One region of the Pseudarthrobacter sp. CC4 genome, then DNA from elsewhere that is predicted to be linked to it. Evidence: riboswitches for the same ligand, from Rfam matches in the RefSeq annotation. Region 1 holds a riboswitch; each other region holds the start of a gene.
What was found. Region 1 has a riboswitch for thiamine pyrophosphate ahead of PV768_RS20515 (ECF transporter S component). Riboswitches for the same ligand answer to the same signal wherever they lie in the genome.
Positions count from the first base shown of each region.

Region 1 (5,152 bases):
CCGAGGCAGAGATCAGGGCGAACGTCAGCGCCGAGTGAAGGCTCGTGGGGACGTCCTCGTGCTTGCCGGTGGGGGGCTTCCGGCCGGTGGTCTTTTCCCAGATGGCGTTGACGAGCTTCGTGCCGACAAAGCCTGCGCCGAGGCTCACGCCAGTGCCGAGCAGCTTGATGAAGAGGTTCATTCCTAGTACTCCTTGCGGGCGGAAAACGGGCTGTCCCTAGCCTAACCGGCGATAGCGGCCGGCCGGTGCAGGCCTTGCTCAGGTTGCCGGAGGTTCCGTCCGGAACTTGATCATCTTGTGCGTCCCATCGCAATAGGGCTTGATGGCTGACGCCCCGCAGCGGCACAGTGCCACGGTTTTCCGTTCACGGGGCAACGGTTCGCCGGAGGGCGTGACGATCTCGAAGTCGCCGCGCACGATCAGCGGACCGTCGGGGCACACCACGATGGAGCTATCGGCGGGTTCCTGGTTCATTCTTGCTCCTGCTTAGGTAGCCGGGGTGACGGACGACGGCGGGGGACTGGCGCCGCTCATGCTGCCGCCGGGACTGCCGCCCTTAGTGACGTCCCGCCGTTCTCCCAGGACTGCAGGAGATGGGCAGACAGCCTGCCGTCCACCGCCATGGCTGCCGTGGCACCAAACAATACGTCTCCAAGAAGTCCTGGTTCGGCCTCGACGAGGCCGCCGGCCAGGTCGCGGCCGGCGATCTGCTCGTGGACGGCGTCTGCTTCCACGTGTTCATCGAAATAGTGGGTGACGGCGGCATCGAATCCATGCCGGCGGAAACCGCTCCCGTATAAGCGGTTGGGCTGGGAGGAGGTCATCTCATAGATGGCAAGGTGCCCGGTGATGGCACCCCGCAGCCGGCGGTTCAGCCCGAACAGGGACATCAGGTTCACTGCGGCGAGGGAGACGGCCGGGACGGAATCGACGTAGGCGCCGTATTCGTCCGCCATTCCCAGGCCTCGCAGGGTGCGGGCGAAAAGTGCGCTGTGCATCCGTTCGGGACGTCCGCCGCCGTACTCATCCGCCTGGATTTCCACCAGCGCGGCCTTGGGGCGCCCGGCCAGCCGGGGAATGGCAAAGGTATGGGGATCCGCCTCCTTCAGCTGGTAGATGGACTTATGGATCAGGAATTCCTTGAGCTGGTCCAGGCTGGCCTTCTTTGCCACGTACCGTGAGAGGCTGGGGCCGGTGTCGCGGGCTGCGAGGCTGAACACGACATCGGCCACGGCGTCGCTGGTGGGACGCGAGGCCGCGGGAAGCTCCAGTTCGCCGGCTGCTTCCCGGGCGGCCAGCCTGAGCGCTGACTCGAACGGTTTTTCCAGCAGGTGGCGGACCTGGATCAGTCCCGGCGCCCATTCCCACTCATCGCTGACGCCTTCGAGTCCGCTGTAGTGGAGCTCGTAGAGGCAGAAGAGCGTCAGCTGGAGATCGTCGTCGCCAATGATGTCCGGGGTGGCAGCCAACTGGCCGGTGACCGCCCGGTGCAGCGCCGCTGTTCCGTCGTCCAGGGTTCGGTCATCGGCGGTGCGGCCGCAGGGGCGGGTGCCAAGGCTGCCGGGCGCCTCCGTGAGAAGGGCGAACAAGGCGGTGCTGGCAGGACCGCGCGCTTCAGGGATTTTCATAGTGCTCCTTCAGGTGCGGCGTTGGTGCCGGTTCCGTGACGTCGTCGCTGAGGCTTCCTGACCGGTTGCTGTTGTCGCCGCTGTTGCTGCCGTCGCTGCCGGCAACGCCTGCGGGAACGGCGGGGCCTCGGGCGGCCAGGATGATGGCCAGCGCAATCATGGCCAGGCCGAGGGCCAGGTGCAGCCAGTCGTCTGCGTTGTTCGCGGGGAGGAAATTGGCAGGCGTGGTGTCGCCCGCAAGGAAGCCGTACAACCACAGGAGCAGGTAGGTTACGCCCCCGTAGATGAGGAAGTTCCTGGCCTGGGGATGCGTCCGCGCCATCAGGACCCCTGCAATCCCGAAGAGCAGGTGGACCGCGTTAAGGAGAATGGACACTTGGAAGACGCTCAATAGCAGCGCCCCTGAACCAGGTCCGGCGAAGCCCAACGAGCCATAGTTGGAGGTAACGCCCGGGATGAAGCCCAGGATGCCGAAAAGGACGAAGACTATTCCCGTTCCGAGGGAGGCCTTTTGCAGGCGTGTTCGTGGGCCCGCCAGGCGGGTGCTTGCTGCCATGTCCTGTTCTCCTCAAAACCCGGGAGACAACATAGTAAGCATGATTACTAATAAATGCTAAGCAGCCTTTATATTTCTGCTGCCGGTGGACGTGCGTGCAGTGTGGGTCAGTCCGCCAGCCTTGGCATCAGTCCGCCCCCGCGGAGTGGAGCATTTCGCGCAGGGCCTCGACCACCAGGTCGTGATCCTGCACTTGGGGAAGCCCTGAAACCGTAACGGTGGCCACGGCGCCCACTCCGGTGACGTACAGCGGGAAGGAGCCGCCGTGCGCCGCGTACCGGCCCTGGTCGAACCATCCCTGGTCCTCGATCCGGCCGCCGCGAAGCCGGCCGCGCAATCCCACCAGCAGTGAGGGGACCTCATACCGTGCCGCCGTGCGCTGCTTCGCCCGGATCCAGTGATCGTTATCCGGCGTCGCACCGGGCAGTGCCGCATGGAACAGCACCTGCCCGCCCTTCGTGATGTCAATCGCGATGGGCAGCCCGCGCTCCTTGCCCAGCTCCACGAGGAGCAGTCCCAGGTTCAGGGAGTCGTCGAGGGAGAAGCCTGGAAACTGCAGTTCCCGGACTTCGCCTTCAATCCGGGCGATCAGTGCCGCCAGCGATCCCTCCGGCTGGGTGGCATCGGAATCCGGGTCGAAGTCGGTCACATGCGGGGAATTGGCAGCCATGGCCCACAATCTACCCCCGCCGCGGTGTAAACTGGACAACGCCCAACAGGGTATTTCTGCAACGAATCATTTCAAGCAAAAGCAACATTCAACGACAGGGGAGCGCCGCCGTCGGGCATCACTGGCAATGCCAGGATCCGCAGGTGGGCGCTGAGAGTGCGGGCAGCCGCAGACCCTCGAACCTGATCCGGTTAGTACCGGCGCAAGGGAGTCGAGTTCTCGAAGTGCGCGCAGCGGCAGCAGTGCCGGCAGCCGCGTCCACTTTCCCCTCCTGTTCCTCAGGAGGATCGCATGGCAACAACAGCAGTCAAGAAGACCAGCAGCAAGTCCTGGCGAGTCGTGGACATCGTGGTGGCGGCCCTCATTGCCATCGCCGGCGGCGTCATTTTCTGGGCCTGGTCCCAGGGCGCGGCCGCAGTGTCCGGCCCCATGAACGCCACCTACCCGCCACTGACCGGCCTGATCGCCGGCGGCTGGATGATCCCGGCCGTGCTGGGCATGCTCATCATTCGAAAGCCCGGCGCCGCGCTGTTCTGCGAGACGGTAGCCGCCACCGGTGAGCTGCTCATGGGGTCCCAGTACGGGGCTTCCGTGCTGTTCTCCGGCTTCGTCCAGGGCCTCGGCGCCGAAATCATCTTCGCCATCTTCGTGTACCGGAAGTTCAACCTGCCCGTGGCACTGCTGGCCGGTGCCGCCGCCGGTCTCTTCTGCGGCCTCAACGACTCCTTCGCTCCGTGGGGCTGGAACATCGCCTACTCCGGCGGGGACAAGCTGGTGTACATCGTCTTCACCGCCATCTCCGGCGCGATCATCGCCGGCGCCCTGTCCTGGATCGCCACCCGGGGGCTGGCCAGGACCGGGGTCCTGAGCTCGTTCGCGTCGCGGAAGGCAGCTACGGAGCCTGTTTTCTCCTGATGTCCGCACCTTCCCGCCAGGGCGCGCCCACCGCAGTGCGTCCCGCCGCCGTCACGGCCCGCGGCTGGGGCTGGCGGCATGCCGGGCGCACCAGGCCGGCGGTCCATGCCCTCGACCTGGACATCCGTCCGGGAGAGCGGGTGCTGCTTTTGGGGCCTTCCGGCGCCGGCAAGTCCACCCTCCTCCATGCTTTGGCGGGGGTCCTGGGGGATGTGAACGACGACGGCGGCGCGGCCGGCGATTCCGACGAGTCGGGTTCGCTGCTGGTTGACGGAGCCTCCCCCCGCGAGCAGCGCGGGCGCGCCGGCCTTATGCAGCAGGATCCCGAGACGCAGGTGGTCCTGTCGCGCGTGGGTGACGACGCCGCCTTCGGCGCCGAGAACCTCGCCGTGCCCCGCCACGCCATCTGGAGCCGCGTGCACGAGGCGCTGGACGACGTCGGACTTTCCCACCTCCCGCTGGACCATCCGACGTCGGTACTCTCCGGCGGGCAGAAACAGCGGCTGGCGCTCGCAGGCATCCTTGCCATGCGTCCCGGCCTGATCCTGCTGGACGAGCCGACGGCCAACCTGGACCCGGCGGGCGTGCTGGAGGTCCGCGACGCCGTGGCGCGGTGCCTGGACAAGACCGGCGCCACCCTGGTGGTGGTGGAGCACAGGGTGTCCGTGTGGAAGGACCTGGTGGACCGGATCGTGGTGCTGCAGCCCGGCACCGACGCGAAGGACGCCGTGCTGCTGGACGGTCCGCCGGACCAGGTGCTCAGGGAGGCCCGGAGCATGCTGATTGCTGCCGGGGTGTGGGTGCCCGGCTATGTTCCGGACACCCGGCTGCGTGCGGCGGATCCAGCCAGCGGGACGGGTGGCCTCCTGCTCGCTGCCGAGGAACTGGCGGTGTCCCGTGAACGGGCGCGGCGCAGCGGCTTCCGGAAGGTTCCGCCGGTACCCGTGCAGGCAGGTATTTCCGCGCAGGTCCGGGCCGGGCACGCCTTGGCCGTCACGGGGCCGAATGGGGCCGGGAAGTCCACGTTTGCCCTGACGCTTGCCGGGCTCCTGGAGCCCGTGGCCGGCAAGGTTTCGGCCACGCTGGACCTGAGCCGCGGCGCCGGAATAGACCCGTACAAGTGGAAGGCCGATCAGCTCATCGAGCGGATCGGCACCGTGTTCCAGGAACCCGAACACCAGTTCGTCACAGGGAAGGTGCTGGACGAACTGCTGTTTGGCCCCCGGCACCTTGGCCATGGTGAGGAGCGCGTGGACGAACTGCTGGAGCGCCTGCGGCTTACCCATCTTGTGGATGCCAACCCCTACACGCTTTCGGGCGGGGAGAAGCGGCGGCTGTCCGTGGCAACGGTCCTGGCCGCGCATCCCCAGGTGCTGGTCCTG
Region 1 covers NZ_JARCCZ010000041.1:21,317-26,468, forward strand. The annotation lists gene PV768_RS20490 (DUF4235 domain-containing protein) at 1-181, opposite strand, end outside; gene PV768_RS20495 (CDGSH iron-sulfur domain-containing protein) at 260-475, opposite strand; gene PV768_RS20500 (iron-containing redox enzyme family protein) at 532-1,629, opposite strand; gene PV768_RS20505 (DUF4383 domain-containing protein) at 1,616-2,185, opposite strand; gene PV768_RS20510 (heme-degrading domain-containing protein) at 2,313-2,855, opposite strand; TPP riboswitch at 2,942-3,082, shown strand; gene PV768_RS20515 (ECF transporter S component) at 3,147-3,770, shown strand; gene PV768_RS20520 (ABC transporter ATP-binding protein) at 3,770-5,152, shown strand, end outside.

Region 2 (5,152 bases), on a different contig from region 1:
CCGAGCGGCATGACCGCGGTAGCTCCCAGGTTCTCGAGCCGAAGCGCAAGGACGGGGTCGTCATTGGTGTACGCAAAAACCTTGAATCCCCGGTTGACCAGCTGTTCGGTGGCGTCCACGAGTTCCACGGCATCCGGCAGGAGGGTGTGTTCGTCGGCGATGACTTCCAGCTTCACCCAGTCGGTTTCCAGGGCCTCCCTGGCGAGCTCCGCGGTGAGGACGGCGTCCCGGGCAGTGAAGCACCCCGCCGTGTTGGGCAGGACCTTGATGCCGTGGTCCAGGAGGAGCTGGAAAAGCGAGCCTGCCTCCTGGGGTGAATAGCGGCGCATGGCCACGGTGGTGAGGGAGGTGCCGGAGGCCAGGAGCGCGGCGCCGAGGCCGTCAAGGCTGGGCGCGCCGCCCGTGCCCATGATGAGCCGGGACGCGAGCGTGACGCCGTCGATCACCAGGGGGTCATGAAGGTCCGGCCGGGTGCCGTCGAGGGTGCTGCGGGTTTCCGTCATGGTGTTCAGCCTCCCTGTACTGCCGTGACAAGTTCGACGTCGTCACCCTCGGAGAGTGCGGTAGCGAACCATTGGCTCCGGGGCACCACCTGGGCGTTGCGCGCAACGGCGACGCCCAATTTCCGACCGTCGGTTGCGTGGCCGTCAGCGGCCAGTGCGCGGCCGGTGACCTCGGTGACGAGCGCGGTGATGGACGCGCCGTCGGCGACTGTATGTCCGGTTCCGTTCAGGGTGATGTTCATGCTGTCTCCTTGGGGTTGGGTAGGGTGGCCGCTGCAGCAGGCCGAACGGCGACGCCGGAAAAGCGGCCGGGATTGAAGGGGGCCCAGCGGGGGTCCTCTCTGCCTTCGAGCAGGTCCCGGCATATCGCGGCCGCTGCCGGGGTGAGGAGGACGCCGTGGCGGAAGAAACCGGTGGCAATGATGAGCCCCTCCACGCGGCTTTGCCCTGACGGGCCGTCCTCCAGGGGGACCCGCCCGAGCAGCGGGGCGTTGTCAGGTGTGCCGGGACGGGCCCGGGCCGTGCATTCCAGCAGCTCAAGTTCCGCCACCGCAGGCACCAGGACCTGGGCGTCGCGCAGCAACTGGTAGACGCCCCCTGCCGACACTGCCCCCGCGCTGGTTCCGCTGTCCTTCCCCAGTGCGTCCTCACGCTGCGTTGCCCCGATCACCACGGTGCCGTCCTGCCGGGGGACGATGTACACAGGGATCCCGCGGACCAGTCCGCGGACGGTGGAGGTCAGCAGCGGCTGGAGGTGGGCGGGGACGGCGAGGCGAAGGATGTCACCGTGGACCGGCCGCAACGGCAGGTGCAGCTTTTCCGGCAGCCCGGTCAGGGCCGCAGCGTGCAGTCCGTTGGCCACTACGGTCTCCCTGGCCGCCACCGTTCCTCCGCCCTCCAGCGTGACACCGGCGACGGCTCCGTCCCGCCAGAGCAGGCCCGCTGCCCGGTCCGGCACGGCGTAGCCCTCGGCGGCTCCGGCCACGAAGCTTCCGCCGGTTCCGCCGGCGTGCCGGGCCAGGGCACGGCGGAAGCAGGCGACCAGCAGCCTGGGGTTCACCTGGTGGTCCGCCGGTGTATTCAGCGCCGAGGCAATGGCCGGGCTCAACAGCGGCTCCCGGCGCCGGGCTTCACGGATGGTGAGGGGCTCAACCGTCAGTCCATTGGCCTGCTGCACCTCGCGCAGGTCCAGCAGCGCCTGCCGGTCCGCAGCGTCGGCACCCACGGCGAGGGTCGGCGTCGTAAGATACCCGGGATCCGAACCGGCAGCCGCGGCAAGGCCAGCGGCGAAACCCGGCCAGCGCCCGGAGGCCTCCAGCATGAGCTCCAGGAGGTCCTCCTCCTGGTAATGCAGTTCGCTCACCGGGGCAAGCATCCCCGCCGCGGCCCAGCTGGCACCGGAGCCGGGGGCGTCATCGATTACCACCGCTGAATATCCGGACCGCCTCGCCTCCCAGGCGATGCCGTGGCCGATGACTCCCCCGCCGATGACCGCAACGTCGGCCTTGAGTGCGGAGCCGGGCGCGGGCCGGTACGGGGCGTCGAGCGCATTGGGCATAAGTGTCTCCTTCCCTACGCCGGTATTAGCCGGATCAGGTCAAGCGGTCGGCTCTGACGCCCTCTCAGCCCGGCGCTTTATGACAGCTGCCGCGGCTCCCGCAGTACGAGGCCCAGTGTAGAGGAACTAGGCTGGCACCCATGAATGTGTCCCACCCTCCTGCCGCTGCATCCCCCGTCCCGGCTACCGACGCCTTTCTCAACGCCGAAGGCAGTTCCGGCGTGCAGGCCGCACGCCTCTACCTCTGCACGGACGCGCGCCGGGAGCGGGGCGATTTCGGGCAGTTCGTCGATGCCGCCTTCGCGGGCGGGGTGGACATCATCCAGCTGCGGGACAAGTCCATCGAAGCCGCCGAGGAGCTGGAGCTCCTGGCCGTACTCAAGGAATCGGCGGTGCGGCACGGCCGGCTGTGGGCGGTGAATGACAGGGCGGACATCGCCGTGCTGTCCGGAGCCCCGGTGTTCCATATCGGCCAAAAGGACCTGCCCCTCAAGGCGGCCCGGACGCTGTTGAACGGCAACGCGGCCATCGGCCTGTCCAGCCACAGCCCGGAGCAGGTGGACGCCGCCCTGGCTGCCGCCGCGGGCCCCTCGGCGCTGGACTACTTCTGCGTGGGGCCGCTGTGGGCAACACCCACCAAGCCCGGACGGGCCGCCGTCGGGCTTGACCTGGTGAGGTACGCCGCCACGGCTGTTGCCGGGGCGGACGGGCAGGAGGACACGCCCGACGGCGGTGTCCCCTGGTTCGCAATTGGCGGCATCGACCACTCCAACGTCGAAGAGGTGGTGGAAGCCGGCGCACGCCGGATCGTGGTGGTGCGGGCCATTACCGAGGCTGACAATCCCGCCGCGGCCGCCGCTTCGCTCCTCAGCGCCCTGGACGCCGCCCGCCCATAATCCCGCGCCGGAACTGCCGTGCCTCTCCGGGCCGCTTCCGTGCACTATTGACGAAATTCGGGCTACGCTGATTTTCGTGTCACACCATCGGCTGGCCCCCAATGTCCACGAGCACACCAACGCACTCGAAGCGGCGCTGGGCGCGCTCCGGAGTGAGCTTGAGCTGCCGGGCGCCTACCCTGATGATGCCGTGAAGGACGCCGAGGCCGCGGTTTCCGCATTGCAGCTGCCGTCCCATGACCTGACTTTCGTTGAATTCATTACCATCGATCCGGCATCGTCCACCGACCTGGACCAGGCGCTGTTCATCGAGCGGGACGGCAACGGCTACCACGTTCTCTATGCCATCGCCGACGTGCCGGCGTTTGTTACTCCCGGCGGCCCGCTGGACGCTGAGACGCGGCGTCGGGGACAGACTTTTTACACGCCGGACGGCCGCATACCGCTGCATCCCGAAGTCATCAGCGAGGGGGCGGGAAGCCTCCTGCCGGGACAGGACTGTTCCGCGTTCGTGTGGGACTTCCGTCTTGACGTTGACGCGGAGGTCACGGCCGTGGCCGTGCGGCGTGCCCGGATGCGCAGCCGCACCAAGCTCAGCTACAAAAGCGCCCAGGCGGAACTGGACGCCGGCAGCCCTTCCCCTGTGCTGCGCCTCCTTAAAGAGGTGGGGCTCAAGCGCGTGGAGCTGGAGCGCGCCCGGGAGGGTGCCAGCCTGAACATGCCGGACCAGGAGATTGTCCAGCTTCCCGACGGCGGCTACCGGATTGCCGCCGCCCCGCAGCTGCCCGTGGAGGACTGGAACGCACAGATATCGCTGATGACCGGCATGGCAGCCGCACAGCTCATGCTGGCCGGGAAAGTGGGCATCCTGCGCACCATGCCGGCCCCGGACGAGCGTTCCCTGAACCATTTCCGGCTGCAGACAGAGGCCCTCGGAAAGCCTTGGGACGGCGAAGTCAGTTACGGCGAATACCTCCGCAGCCTGGACCCCACCCATCCCCGCCAGCTCGCAATCCTCCACTCCGCAGGGATGCTCTTCCGTGGGGCCGCCTATACGGCCTTTGACGGCACCGTCCCGGATGACGCCGTTCAGTCCGCCATCGGCGCCGCGTACGCCCATACCACCGCCCCGCTTCGCCGCCTGGTGGACCGCTTCGTGCTGGTCACCTGCGAGGCCTTGAGCAATGGCGGCGAGGTGCCCGCGTGGGTGCGGGACGCCCTGCCGTCGCTTCCCGAGATCATGGCGGGCTCGGACCAGCTGGCGTCCCGGATGGAGCGAATGGCGCTGGACACGGTGGAGGCGGCACTGTTGATCAACCACATCGGACAGGAGTTCGACGCGATCGTGATTTCAGGGTCGAAGCCCCAGAAGGAGAACGGGAACGGCGGCATGAGCCGGAACGGCAACGGCAAGGGCAAAAACGGCAACGGCAAGAACGGCAACGGCGGCTCCGGGATCATCCAGATCGCCGAACCTGCAGTGACAGCGCGCTGCGCCGGTGAACTGGAGGCCGGAACCAAGGTCCGGGTGCGCCTCATGTCCTCGGACATCGCTACCCGTGAAGTGCATTTCGAGCTGGTGCCGAAGGCGCCGTGACCCGGGGCGGTTTTGTGGCATATCCGGCCCGCAGTGCGGGCAAAAGCCGGATTTCGGTGCCCTTGCGGCTAGACTGAAGAGGTAGAAATGGATGCCCGGTCGTTGATTTCCTTGATTTGAAACCAACAAGCCCGCCCCTACGCGATCTTGAGAACCACCCGCTGGTCACCAGTGCCAGCATAAAGATAGCCCGCGATCGGCTTCCACTGGAATTGCTTGCGCGCCTGAGCGTGCTCCGGAACGGCCTGCCGGCCGGCCCGTTGAGCAGGCAGCGCCATTGCCCAAATGAATAAGGAAACTCCACGTGAGTGAATTGCATACCCACCAGCTTCTGACGGACGACTCCGGCACCGAAACGCTTGAGCCCGAAGAAACCATCATCTCCGACGAGAAGCCGCACGAGATTGAGGAGAAGTCCTTCGCGGACTTCAACGTCCGCGCCGACATCGTGGAGTCCCTGGCCGACGCCGGCATTACCCACCCCTTCCCCATCCAGGCCATGACCCTGCCGGTTGCCCTCTCCGGACACGACATCATCGGCCAGGCCAAGACCGGCACAGGCAAGACCCTGGGCTTCGGCATCCCCGCCCTGCAGCGG
Region 2 covers NZ_JARCCZ010000003.1:2,395-7,546, reverse strand. The annotation lists gene PV768_RS02855 (thiazole synthase) at 1-503, opposite strand, end outside; gene thiS (sulfur carrier protein ThiS) at 509-745, opposite strand; gene thiO (glycine oxidase ThiO) at 742-2,061, opposite strand; TPP riboswitch at 2,056-2,173, opposite strand; gene thiE (thiamine phosphate synthase) at 2,202-2,957, shown strand; gene PV768_RS02835 (RNB domain-containing ribonuclease) at 3,034-4,554, shown strand; gene PV768_RS02830 (hypothetical protein) at 4,692-4,832, opposite strand; gene PV768_RS02825 (DEAD/DEAH box helicase) at 4,859-5,152, shown strand, end outside.
Region 2: another riboswitch for thiamine pyrophosphate. It lies ahead of thiO (glycine oxidase ThiO); the one in region 1 lies ahead of PV768_RS20515 (ECF transporter S component).

Region 3 (5,152 bases), on a different contig from region 1:
CGAGTACCTGTTTATTGTGCCAGATCAGCGTTCGGATTTCGACTTGACACGTCCTGGCGCGGCCCCGCCGCGCCCGGACAGACGGGGCAGGAACGGCTCAGGCGGACCAGACGTAGAGGCCGGTGCGCTCCGAGTCGGCGATTCCGCTGGCCATTTCAGCGAGCTGCCGCACGTAGGTGCGCGCCTGGGCGGCATCGAAGGGCATGTCATCCTGCGCCGCCCACTGCTCAGCGACGTCGTCGAGGACGTCGCCCTCCCCTTCGGTTTCATAGGAGAGCAGGTCGGCCAGGGCACGCACCATCGCGGGCGGAACCGCAAGGAGCGAATCGCTCGCCACGTCCACCATGGTCAGCTCATAGTCTGCCCCGCCGGCATGGACGGCGGTTCCGGCCAGGTCGCCCAGCTGTTCCACTTCAAAGTCGCTGATTCCCGGGATCCGGACCGCGTCGCCGGCAGGGGCGCTGCCGCCCTTGTCCAGGATGCCGCCGCGCTTCAGTGCGGCGTCGTGGGTGGCAACAAAGATTTCGGTGAAGCCCATGGGAAGTGCCCTCATTCCGTTGACGGTGCGGCCCGCCGGGATGCAGCGCGCGCTGCCCGGCAGTTCGGTTTCAGCCTAGTACAGGTACCGCCGGGCCTTCCCGGCGGTACCAGCCGGCGGACAACCCCTGCGGCGGCACGCAGCCCCTGTCCGGGAGTGCGCCGGTCAGCGGACTGCCACCCGGATCCTGTTGCGCCACGGATCCTCGAACCGGAGTTCGGCTCCGGTGTGGTGGGCGGCAACACCGGCAACCTTGAGGCGGTCGGCGAGGGCGCCGACGTCGTCCCCCGACGGCACTTCGATGAGGACCTCACCCAGGCCGAGGGTGTCCTTGCGCGGCCCCGCGCCGCGGCTGTTCCATACGTTCATTGCCATGTGGTGGTGGTAGCGGCCCGCCGAGACGAACAGGGCCTGGCCGTGCCAGCCTGCGGTCTTTTCGAAGCCGAGGGTCCCCACGTAGAAGTCGCGGGCGGTCTGGACGTCGCCCACCTGGAGGTGCACATGGCCCACGCCCGCAACGGTTCCCCGCTGGCGTTCCAGGGACTCCTCAGTGAGGTGCTGCTCCAAATAGCGCTGCGGCGGAAGGGCCAGGCTGTCCATCACCACGTCAGTGCCGTTCCAGGACCAACTGCTGCGCGGCCGGTCCCAGTAGAGTTCGATCCCGTTGCCTTCGGGGTCGGTGAAGTAGAAGGCCTCGCTGACAAGGTGGTCTGCGCTGCCGGTGAAGGAACGGGGTTCAAACTGCGCGGCCGTGGCGATGGTCGCGGCCAGGTCTGCCTGGTTCTCGAACAGCAGCGCGGTGTGGAAGAGGCCGGCCTCTCCCCGGCCCGGAAGCGTCAGGCCCGGAGCGGGAGCCAGGTGCACCAGCGGTTTCTGCAGCCGGCCGAGGTAGAGCCCGCCGTCCTGCTCCGCGACGACCTCCAGGCCGAGGGCCCGCTGGTAGTAATCGGTCATGACCTTCATGTCGCCCACCTTGAGCATCACGGTGCCCATGGCGAGGTCGGCAGGAAGGAGGTCCTGGCGGGCGGCTGCGTCGGTCATTTGAAGGCTCCTTGTATTGGAGGCCGTCCCGTCGGCGGCCTGTCACATATTAAAATTACTTGAAGCTTCAATTTATTCCAAGTGGCGGCCTCAAATAACTCAGCGGATGATGCGGCCGCCCAGCACCACGTGTTCCAGCGCCCTGATCGTTTCCGGGGTGGTCCGCGGGTCTTCGCGGCACACCACGACGTCGGCCCGCGCGCCTTCCTCCAGGTTGTCCGCTCCCAGCCACGTGCGGGCTGCCCAGCAGGCGGCATCCAGGGCCGCAGGCATGGGCAGGCCGGCCCCGTGCAGGGCGAGGATCTCATCTGCGATCCTCCCGTGGCGGACCACGCTGCCTGCGTCCGTCCCGGCAAAGATGCGTACGCCGGCGGAATGGGCCTCCGCCACCCGTTCCAGCCTGCGTTCCCACAGGGCGCGCATGTGGGCGGCGTAGCGCGGAAACTTGGCGTCTGCCTGCTCCGCTATGTCAGGAAAGGTAGCGATGTTGATGAGGGTGGGCACGATCGGCACGCCCTGCTCCACGAACCGGGGCAGGTGGCGGGGCAGCAGCCCCGTGGCGTGCTCAATGCAGTCAATGCCGGCGTCCAGCATCTGGTCCAGGGTGTCCTCGGCGAAGCAATGCGCCGTGACCCGGGCACCTTCATCATGGGCAGCCTGGACAGCGTCACGGACGACGGCGGCAGGAAAGGAGGGCGCGAGGTCGCCGGCGCTCCGGTCGATCCAGTCGCCCACCAGTTTGACCCAGCCGTCGCCGTCGCGTGCTTGCTTCCGCACGGCCTCCACGAGCCCGTCGGGTTCGACCTCCGCCGCAAAGCCGCGCAGGTAGCGGCGCGTGCGGGCCACATGCCGTCCTGCCCGGATCAGCACCGGAAAGTCCCGGCCGCCCTGCATCCAGCGGGTATCGGCAGGTGAGCCGGCGTCGCGGACCAGCAGGGTTCCGGCGTTGAGGTCAGCCAGCGCCTGTTCCCGTGCAAGGGCGGGTTCGACCGGGCCGGCGGGGCCCAGTCCGATGTGGCAGTGGGCGTCAGCGAATCCCGGCAGCACCCAGCCGTCGAGCTCCCGCGCCGGAGGGGCAGTTGGCCGGCTGAACGTGAGCTTGCCGTCCACCGACCAGAGTCCATGGCGTACCCGGTCCGGGGCGGTCAGGACGGGTCCGCGAAAGTGAATGATGTCTGCCATCGGGCTTCCTTTCGATGCCCGGTCAGGCTAGCACCCGCAAATGTGACGCCGCCCTTCCGGGGGCGTGTGGTAGCTTACATCTTGACCACACGGGTGCCCCTGCAGGGGCTGAGATCGGGCTGACGCAGCCTGCGACCGTTGAACCTGTCCGGGTAATGCCGGCGAAGGAAGTGAGTATTCCTTGAGTACACAAAATGCACAGCTGAACCCTGCCCAAGACCGTCCGGCGATGGGAGCAGCCGGCAACCAGCCAACGGTGACCCAGTCCCTGAAATCCCATTCACTGGCCTACCTTGAGGATGCCGGCACGGGGATCAGGGTCCCGGTGACGGAGATTGCGCTGGAACCTTCCCCGAACGGGACGCCGAACAGGCCGTTCCGGACCTACCGGACGGCAGGACCTGGCAGCGACCCCGTCGTCGGCCTCCCAGCCTTCCGGACGGACTGGATCGAAGCACGCGGAGACACCGAGGCGTACAGCGGCAGGGAACGGAACCTGCTCGACGACGGCCGCTCGGCTGTCCGCCGCGGCGCCGCCAGCGCCGAGTGGAAGGGAGCGCGCCCCGTGCCCCGCCGCGCCGTCGACGGCAGGACCGTGACGCAGATGCACTATGCGCGGCAGGGCGTGATCACCCCGGAGATGCGCTTTGTGGCGCTGCGCGAGAACTGCGATGTTGAACTGGTCCGCAGCGAGCTGGCCGCGGGCCGCGCCATCATCCCCAGCAACATCAACCACCCCGAGTCCGAGCCGATGATTATCGGCAAGGCCTTCCTGGTGAAAATCAACGCCAACATCGGCAACTCGGCCGTTACCAGTTCCATCGCGGAGGAGGTGGACAAACTGCAGTGGGCAACGCAGTGGGGCGCCGACACCGTCATGGACCTTTCCACCGGCGATGACATCCACACCACCCGCGAATGGATCCTCCGCAACTCCCCCGTCCCCATCGGCACCGTCCCCATCTACCAGGCCCTCGAGAAGGTCAACGGGGAAGCCAATGCCCTTACCTGGGAGATCTTCCGCGACACCGTCATTGAACAGTGCGAGCAGGGTGTGGACTACATGACCATCCACGCCGGCGTCCTGCTGCGTTACGTGCCCCTGACAGCCAACCGGGTGACAGGCATCGTGTCCCGCGGCGGTTCGATCATGGCAGGCTGGTGCCTGGCCCACCACCAGGAGAACTTCCTCTACACGCACTTCGATGAGCTGTGCGAAATCTTCGCGAAGTACGACGTCGCCTTCTCCCTGGGTGACGGGCTGCGGCCAGGGGCGACGGCGGATGCCAACGACGCTGCCCAGTTCGCCGAACTGGACACACTGGCTGAGCTGACGGCGCGCGCCTGGGAATTCGACGTGCAGGTGATGGTGGAAGGTCCGGGGCACATCCCGTTCCACCTGGTCCGCGAGAACGTAGAGCGCCAGCAGGAGCTGTGCAAGGGTGCGCCGTTCTACACACTCGGGCCCCTGGTTACCGACGTTGCACCGGGCTACGACCACATCACCTCGGCCATCGGTGCCACGGAGATCGCACGCTACGGCACTGCCATGCTCTGCTATGTCACCCCGAAGGAACACCTGGGGCTGCCCAACAAGGACGACGTCAAGACCGGGGTGATCACCTACAAGATCGCCGCACACGCGGCAGACCTTGCCAAGGGCCACCCGGGGGCGCACGAGCGCGATGATGCGCTGTCCAAGGCACGCTTCGAATTCCGCTGGCGCGACCAGTTCGCGCTGTCCCTGGACCCGGTCACGGCGGAAGCCTTCCATGATGAGACCCTGCCCGCAGAACCTGCCAAGACCGCGCACTTCTGTTCCATGTGCGGTCCCAAGTTCTGCTCCATGAGGATCAGCCAGGACATCCGGGACGAATTTGGCTCGGCGGAGTCGCAGGCGGCCCTGGCGGCGGCCGCGGGGATGAAGGGGAAAAGCGAGGAATTCCGGGCGGCCGGCGGCAAGGTGTACCTGCCGGAGCCCCGTGTTGCCGCCGGAAGCTAGGGCGTCAGGAGGCGCGTGCCCGGACCCGGCTGGCATCGCCGATGAACGAGCGGATGATGCGGTCCCCCTCTACTGAATCCTGGGGCCGGTGCCCTCCCGCCGCAGTGCGGTGGAGGGCGCCGGTCTCCCGGAGGTAGCCCGCGATCTCTTCGTAGAGCGGCTCCCAGCCGCCCGTGAGGACGAGCGTAGGCACGCCCGGCACGATGTGCAGCGGAGCTTCCCACGACGGCACCTGCAGCCGGAGCCGCCGGGCGGACCGCTTCTCTTCCACGGTGACCGGGTGCTGCAGGTCCGTGGCGTAGACCCGGCGCACGAATTCCCGCTGGAAGTCCTCGTCGCCGAGTTGGTGCCGGACGTCCAGGAGCGGCTTCATCAGCGCAATGTGCGCC
Region 3 covers NZ_JARCCZ010000003.1:323,003-328,154, reverse strand. The annotation lists gene PV768_RS04270 (hypothetical protein) at 98-538, opposite strand; gene PV768_RS04265 (VOC family protein) at 704-1,579, opposite strand; gene PV768_RS04260 (amidohydrolase family protein) at 1,679-2,761, opposite strand; TPP riboswitch at 2,841-2,948, shown strand; gene thiC (phosphomethylpyrimidine synthase ThiC) at 2,943-4,763, shown strand; gene PV768_RS04250 (alpha/beta fold hydrolase) at 4,768-5,152, opposite strand, start outside.
Region 3: another riboswitch for thiamine pyrophosphate. It lies ahead of thiC (phosphomethylpyrimidine synthase ThiC); the one in region 1 lies ahead of PV768_RS20515 (ECF transporter S component).

Region 4 (5,152 bases), on a different contig from region 1:
AACGCCGGCGGCTGGAAAGACCCTTCAGGGAGGGAACAGGCAGCGCCTCTTCCGCCGTGGAATAGTCCGGGTATGAGAGAATGAACGTGGCTGGAACCCGATCCACATTCGGATTCCGGTCCGGTGGCTTGTTCGCAAGACCGCCAATGATGAGCAGCGCAGGCTTTGGATCTGTCAATCCGGCCTCCCGCAACTCCATTGGGCGGCACCTGGTTGTGACACGTGGAACAACGGGTTTTTGAACATCCTGCCGGCCCCCACGGGCTGCCGCACCCCACTGCCGGTGCGAACCTGGGGGTATCCACTTGACTTCTGTCAACGCCTGCGGGTTTTGACAATATGTGCCCCAATGGGTGCCGGATGTGGCGGTACGTCAGGGGCAGGAGTGTTGCCACATATGGATAATGAACAAGTTTCAGCCGTTAATGATGAAGCCGCGGCCACGGGTGCCGAGGCCGAGCCGAAGAAGGCCACGAGGACCAGGCGGAAAGCCGCTCCCAAGGCCAGTGACGCCCTGATCGCCGAAACAGACGTTGCGGCAGGCACCGCGGTCGCAGATTCCGTGCAGGCAGGGGCCAGCGCCGCCGAATCCGGCGCGAACGCAGTAAACACAGTGCCGGTTACCGACGCCGCTGAGGCGAAGGCACCCGTCCGCCGGAGCCGCTCCAGGAAGAAGGTTGACCCGGCTGAGCCGCTTCCGGCCTTCGCCGAGGAGGCAGCCGCCCCTGCCGCTGCCGGCGACGCGGCCGGCGCGCCTTCTGAAGCCGCCGCGGAGGACGCAAAACCCGTCCGACGCCGGCGGGTTGCCACCCGCAAGACCTCCGCCCCTGCGGTGGAGGCTGCGGCTGCGCAGGCAGAGAGTGCGCCCGCCGAAGCCGCACCCGCCGAAGCCGCACCTGCCGCGGAAGCAGCAGCCGTCGCTGACCCGGCAGTCGCCGCAGCTGAAGCCGAAGCGGCCGCACCGGAACCTGCGGTCCTGCCTTCCGCAGCCGGGCAGGACAACGGCACTCGCGTGCAGGGCCCGCCCGCCGCCGAGGCAGCGGCCCAGGGCGATGCTGCCGCGGAACCCGTAGCCGCCCCTGCCGCTTCCACCGCCCCGGCAAGCCCTTTCGGCTCCCTCTTTTTGGAGCCAGGTTCCGCCACTTCCGTCCTGTTCCAGGCCCCGGATCTCAGCGCTGTTGTCCGGCCCGCGCCGGCCGCCACGGAAGAAGCTGAAGAAGAGGACACCGAGGACGACTCGGACGATGCCGGTAACCGCAGGAGGCGCCGTGGCCGCGGCCGCCGCGGCCGCAGCAGGACTGGCGAGCGTGACGGCGAAGACGCCGAAGGCTCCGATGCCGAGACCGATGCTGCCGATGACGCCGACGAGGAAGCCGCCGGGCAGGCCGACGAAGGCGTGACGTCCCGCCGTCGGCGCCGCCGCCGCCGTGGCGACCAGGACCTTGAACTGACGGGCGGGGGAGACGACGATCCACCCAACACGGTGACCCGCGTCCGCGCCCCGCGCCCCGTGGGAGAACCCGCGGTCAGCAACCGGGTCACCAGCGTCAAGGGCTCCACCCGCCTGGAGGCCAAGAAGCAGCGCCGCCGCGAATCGCGCGACACGGGCCGCCGCCGCACCGTCATCACCGAAGCCGAGTTCCTGGCCCGCCGGGAGTCCGTGGACCGCCAGATGATCGTGCGCCAGCGCGATGACAGAATCCAGATTGCCGTCCTTGAAGACGGCGTCCTGGCCGAGCACTTTGTCTCCAAGACCCAGCAGGATTCCCTGATCGGCAACGTCTACCTGGGCAAGGTCCAGAACGTGCTGCCGTCCATGGAAGCAGCCTTCGTGGACATCGGACGCGGCCGCAACGCCGTCCTGTACGCTGGCGAAGTCAACTGGGAGGCCGTGAACCTCGAGGGCAAGCAGCGCCGCATTGAAAACGCGCTCAAGTCCGGCGACACCGTCCTGGTGCAGGTCACCAAGGACCCCGTGGGCCATAAGGGCGCGCGCCTGACCAGCCAGATCTCACTGCCGGGCCGCTACCTGGTCTTCGTTCCCGGCGGTTCCATGACCGGCATCTCCCGCAAGCTGCCCGACGTCGAACGCAACCGCCTCAAGCGGATCCTCAAGGACCGCCTCCCCGAGCAGGCCGGCGTTATTGTCCGGACCGCTGCGGAAGGCGCCTCCGAGGAAGAGCTGACCCACGACATCAACCGGCTGCGGGCCCAGTGGGAAGGCATCGAAAGCCAGTCGAATTCCACCAAGATCCTTGCTCCGGAACTGCTGTACGGCGAACCGGACCTGACCATCAAGGTGGTCCGCGACGTCTTCAACGAGGACTTCTCCAAGCTGATCGTCTCCGGCGAGGAAGCCTGGGACACCATTGAGGCCTACGTCACCTACGTTGCTCCCGATCTGGTGGGGCGCCTCGAGAAGTGGACCAAGGACCAGGACATCTTCAGCGCATGGCGGATCGACGAACAGATCCACAAGGCACTGGAGCGGAAGGTCTTCCTGCCCTCCGGCGGCTCGCTGGTGATCGACCGCACCGAGGCCATGACTGTTGTGGATGTCAACACCGGCAAATTCACCGGCAGCGGCGGCAACCTTGAAGAGACGGTCACCAAGAACAACCTGGAAGCTGCGGAGGAAGTGGTACGCCAGCTCCGCCTGCGCGATATCGGCGGCATTATCGTCATCGACTTCATCGACATGGTCCTGGAATCGAACCGCGACCTCGTCCTCCGTCGGATGGTGGAGTGCCTGGGACGCGACCGCACCAAGCACCAGGTTGCCGAAGTCACGTCCCTTGGCCTGGTGCAGATGACCCGCAAGCGGATGGGCACCGGGCTGCTTGAAGTGTTTGGCGAGCAGTGCGAGGCCTGCGCCGGCCGCGGTGTGGTGACCCACGATGACCCCGTGGAGCACCGCCGGGCCAATATCGTGGCGGCCGAACACCACGTTCAGCGCTCGGACGCCCGCCCGGACGTCCGGAATGAAAGCCACCGCGCTGAGGCCCAGCGCGGGGACAGCAGCCAGCCCGGCGTCCGTCCTGACCGGAAGCGCCGCCGTGGCCGCGGCGGCCAGCAGGTGGACGCTGCTCCTGCAGCCGCCCTCCACGTGCACACGGTCCACCCCGACCCCACGGACGCCGAGCGGCACGCGAAGGCCGAAGCCACCAGGCTTGCCCTTGCCAATATTGCTGCGGCAGCACACGCCGCCCACCTGCACGACGATGAGGTAGCCGCGGCCCGGCAGGCTCCGCAGGTCCAGCCGGCGGAACCTGAGAAGCACGACGGCGACGCCTCCCGGCCTGCCGCCGTCCTCACCTTTGGCGGGGAGAAGGTTGCCCTGCCGTTCGTGGAGCACGCGGAGGAGCAGCAGCCGAAGCCGGCCCTGACGCTGGACCGGCTCGCCGAAGCCTTCGCCCACCTCGGTGAGCCTGCCCCTGCCGCGGAAGCCGCAGCCGGTCAGCCCGAACGGCGGGCGCCGGTAAAGGAGCAGCGGGAACCGGAGCAGGTCCGAGCACCGCAGCACGTCCAGGCACCGCAGGCGGAGTCGCCGCAGGTCCGGCCTGAGCCGCTGCAGGCTGCCCATGCGCTGCGCGAAAAGGACTATTCCGACCACACCCTGGAACAGTCCCGCCCGCGCCGGGCGCGCCGCAACCGCAGCGCCAGCCGCGCCCAGGGTGCGGCCAACGAGACCTCCGTCGAGCAGCACGAGAATGTCCCCGCCGCGGCGGCAGGGCATTCACACTCTGCAAAGGCGCCGGAAGCTGACCAGGCAGGTGCCCCTGCGCCAGGCAACGCCAAGCCTGCCGCGGAGCCCATCATCCTGGGTGTCGGGGTTCCCGCTTCGGAACTCTAGGCCACCGCACGCGACACGCTGGATGCCCGGCCGCCCACCACGTGTGGACGGCCGGGCATCCGGCATTTAAGGCCGCACCAGTCGCACTGCGTCACCTTCGCCCTGCGTACCGCAAAAAAGCTAGGCTGGTGAACCGACACGGGGTGCCGCGCACAGAGCCGGCTGAGATCCACACCCGTTGAACCTGTCCGGCTAGCACCGGCGAAGGGATGTCTCTTGTCTTCAACTCTCGAATTGCCCGCTGCCACCCCTCAGGGCGCCCCTGCCCCTGCAGCACAGTCCGGCCAGCGGCGGCACGTGCCCCGGGTCCTCTCGATCGCGGGCTCGGATCCGTCCGGCGGAGCCGGCGTCCAGGCGGACCTGAAAAGCATCGCGGCCCACGGCGGCTACGGAATGGCCGCCATCACTGCCCTCACCGCACAGAACACCCGCGGCGTACGCGGCGTCCACGTACCCCCTGCTGCCTTCCTCACCCGGCAACTTGACGCGCTCAGTGAGGACATCAGCATCGACGCCGTGAAAATCGGGATGCTGGGTGATGTCGCGGTGATCGAAGCTGTCCGGGCGTGGCTCGAAAAAGTCCGTCCCGGCGTCGTGGTTTTGGACCCTGTCATGGTGGCCACCAGCGGTGACCGGCTCCTGCAGGAATCCGCCGAAGCCGCACTTCGTGAGCTGCTGCCGCTGGCGCACCTCATCACGCCCAACCTGGCTGAACTTGCCATGCTGGTGGGCGGGAACGTGCAGGAGAGCTGGGAAGGCGCCCTGGAACAGGGCCGCGAGCTCTCTTCCGCCACCGGGGCGACGGTGCTTGTGAAGGGCGGACACCTGGCCGGGGACGAATGCCCCGACGCCCTTGTCAACACTGCAGGCACGCTTGGCCAGGACGTGGTGGTGGTCCCGGGCAGGCGGGTGGCAACGCTGAACAGCCACGGCACCGGTTGTTCACTGTCATCAGCCATGGCCACAGTCCAGGTGCGGCTGGGGGACTGGGAGGCAGCCCTCCGGGAGGTCAAGCCCTGGCTGTCCGGCGCGCTGGAGGCCTCGGAGTCGCTGCAGGTGGGTACGGGCAACGGACCAGTCCACCACTTCCACCACCTTCAGCCGGAGCCTGCTGAAGGCAGCTTCGCGGCGCGGCTGTGGGCTGAAGCGGAGGAGCACCTGGAAGCCATCTATTCCCTGGCGTTTATCCGGGACCTGGCCTCCGGGGACCTGGCCGAGAAACAGTTTGGCTACTACCTGGCCCAGGACGCCATCTACCTCAACGGTTATTCACGGGTGCTCGCGCGGACAAGTGCCCTG
Region 4 covers NZ_JARCCZ010000020.1:62,185-67,336, forward strand. The annotation lists gene PV768_RS14690 (Rne/Rng family ribonuclease) at 398-3,853, shown strand; TPP riboswitch at 3,983-4,080, shown strand; gene thiD (bifunctional hydroxymethylpyrimidine kinase/phosphomethylpyrimidine kinase) at 4,070-5,152, shown strand, end outside.
Region 4: another riboswitch for thiamine pyrophosphate. It lies ahead of thiD (bifunctional hydroxymethylpyrimidine kinase/phosphomethylpyrimidine kinase); the one in region 1 lies ahead of PV768_RS20515 (ECF transporter S component).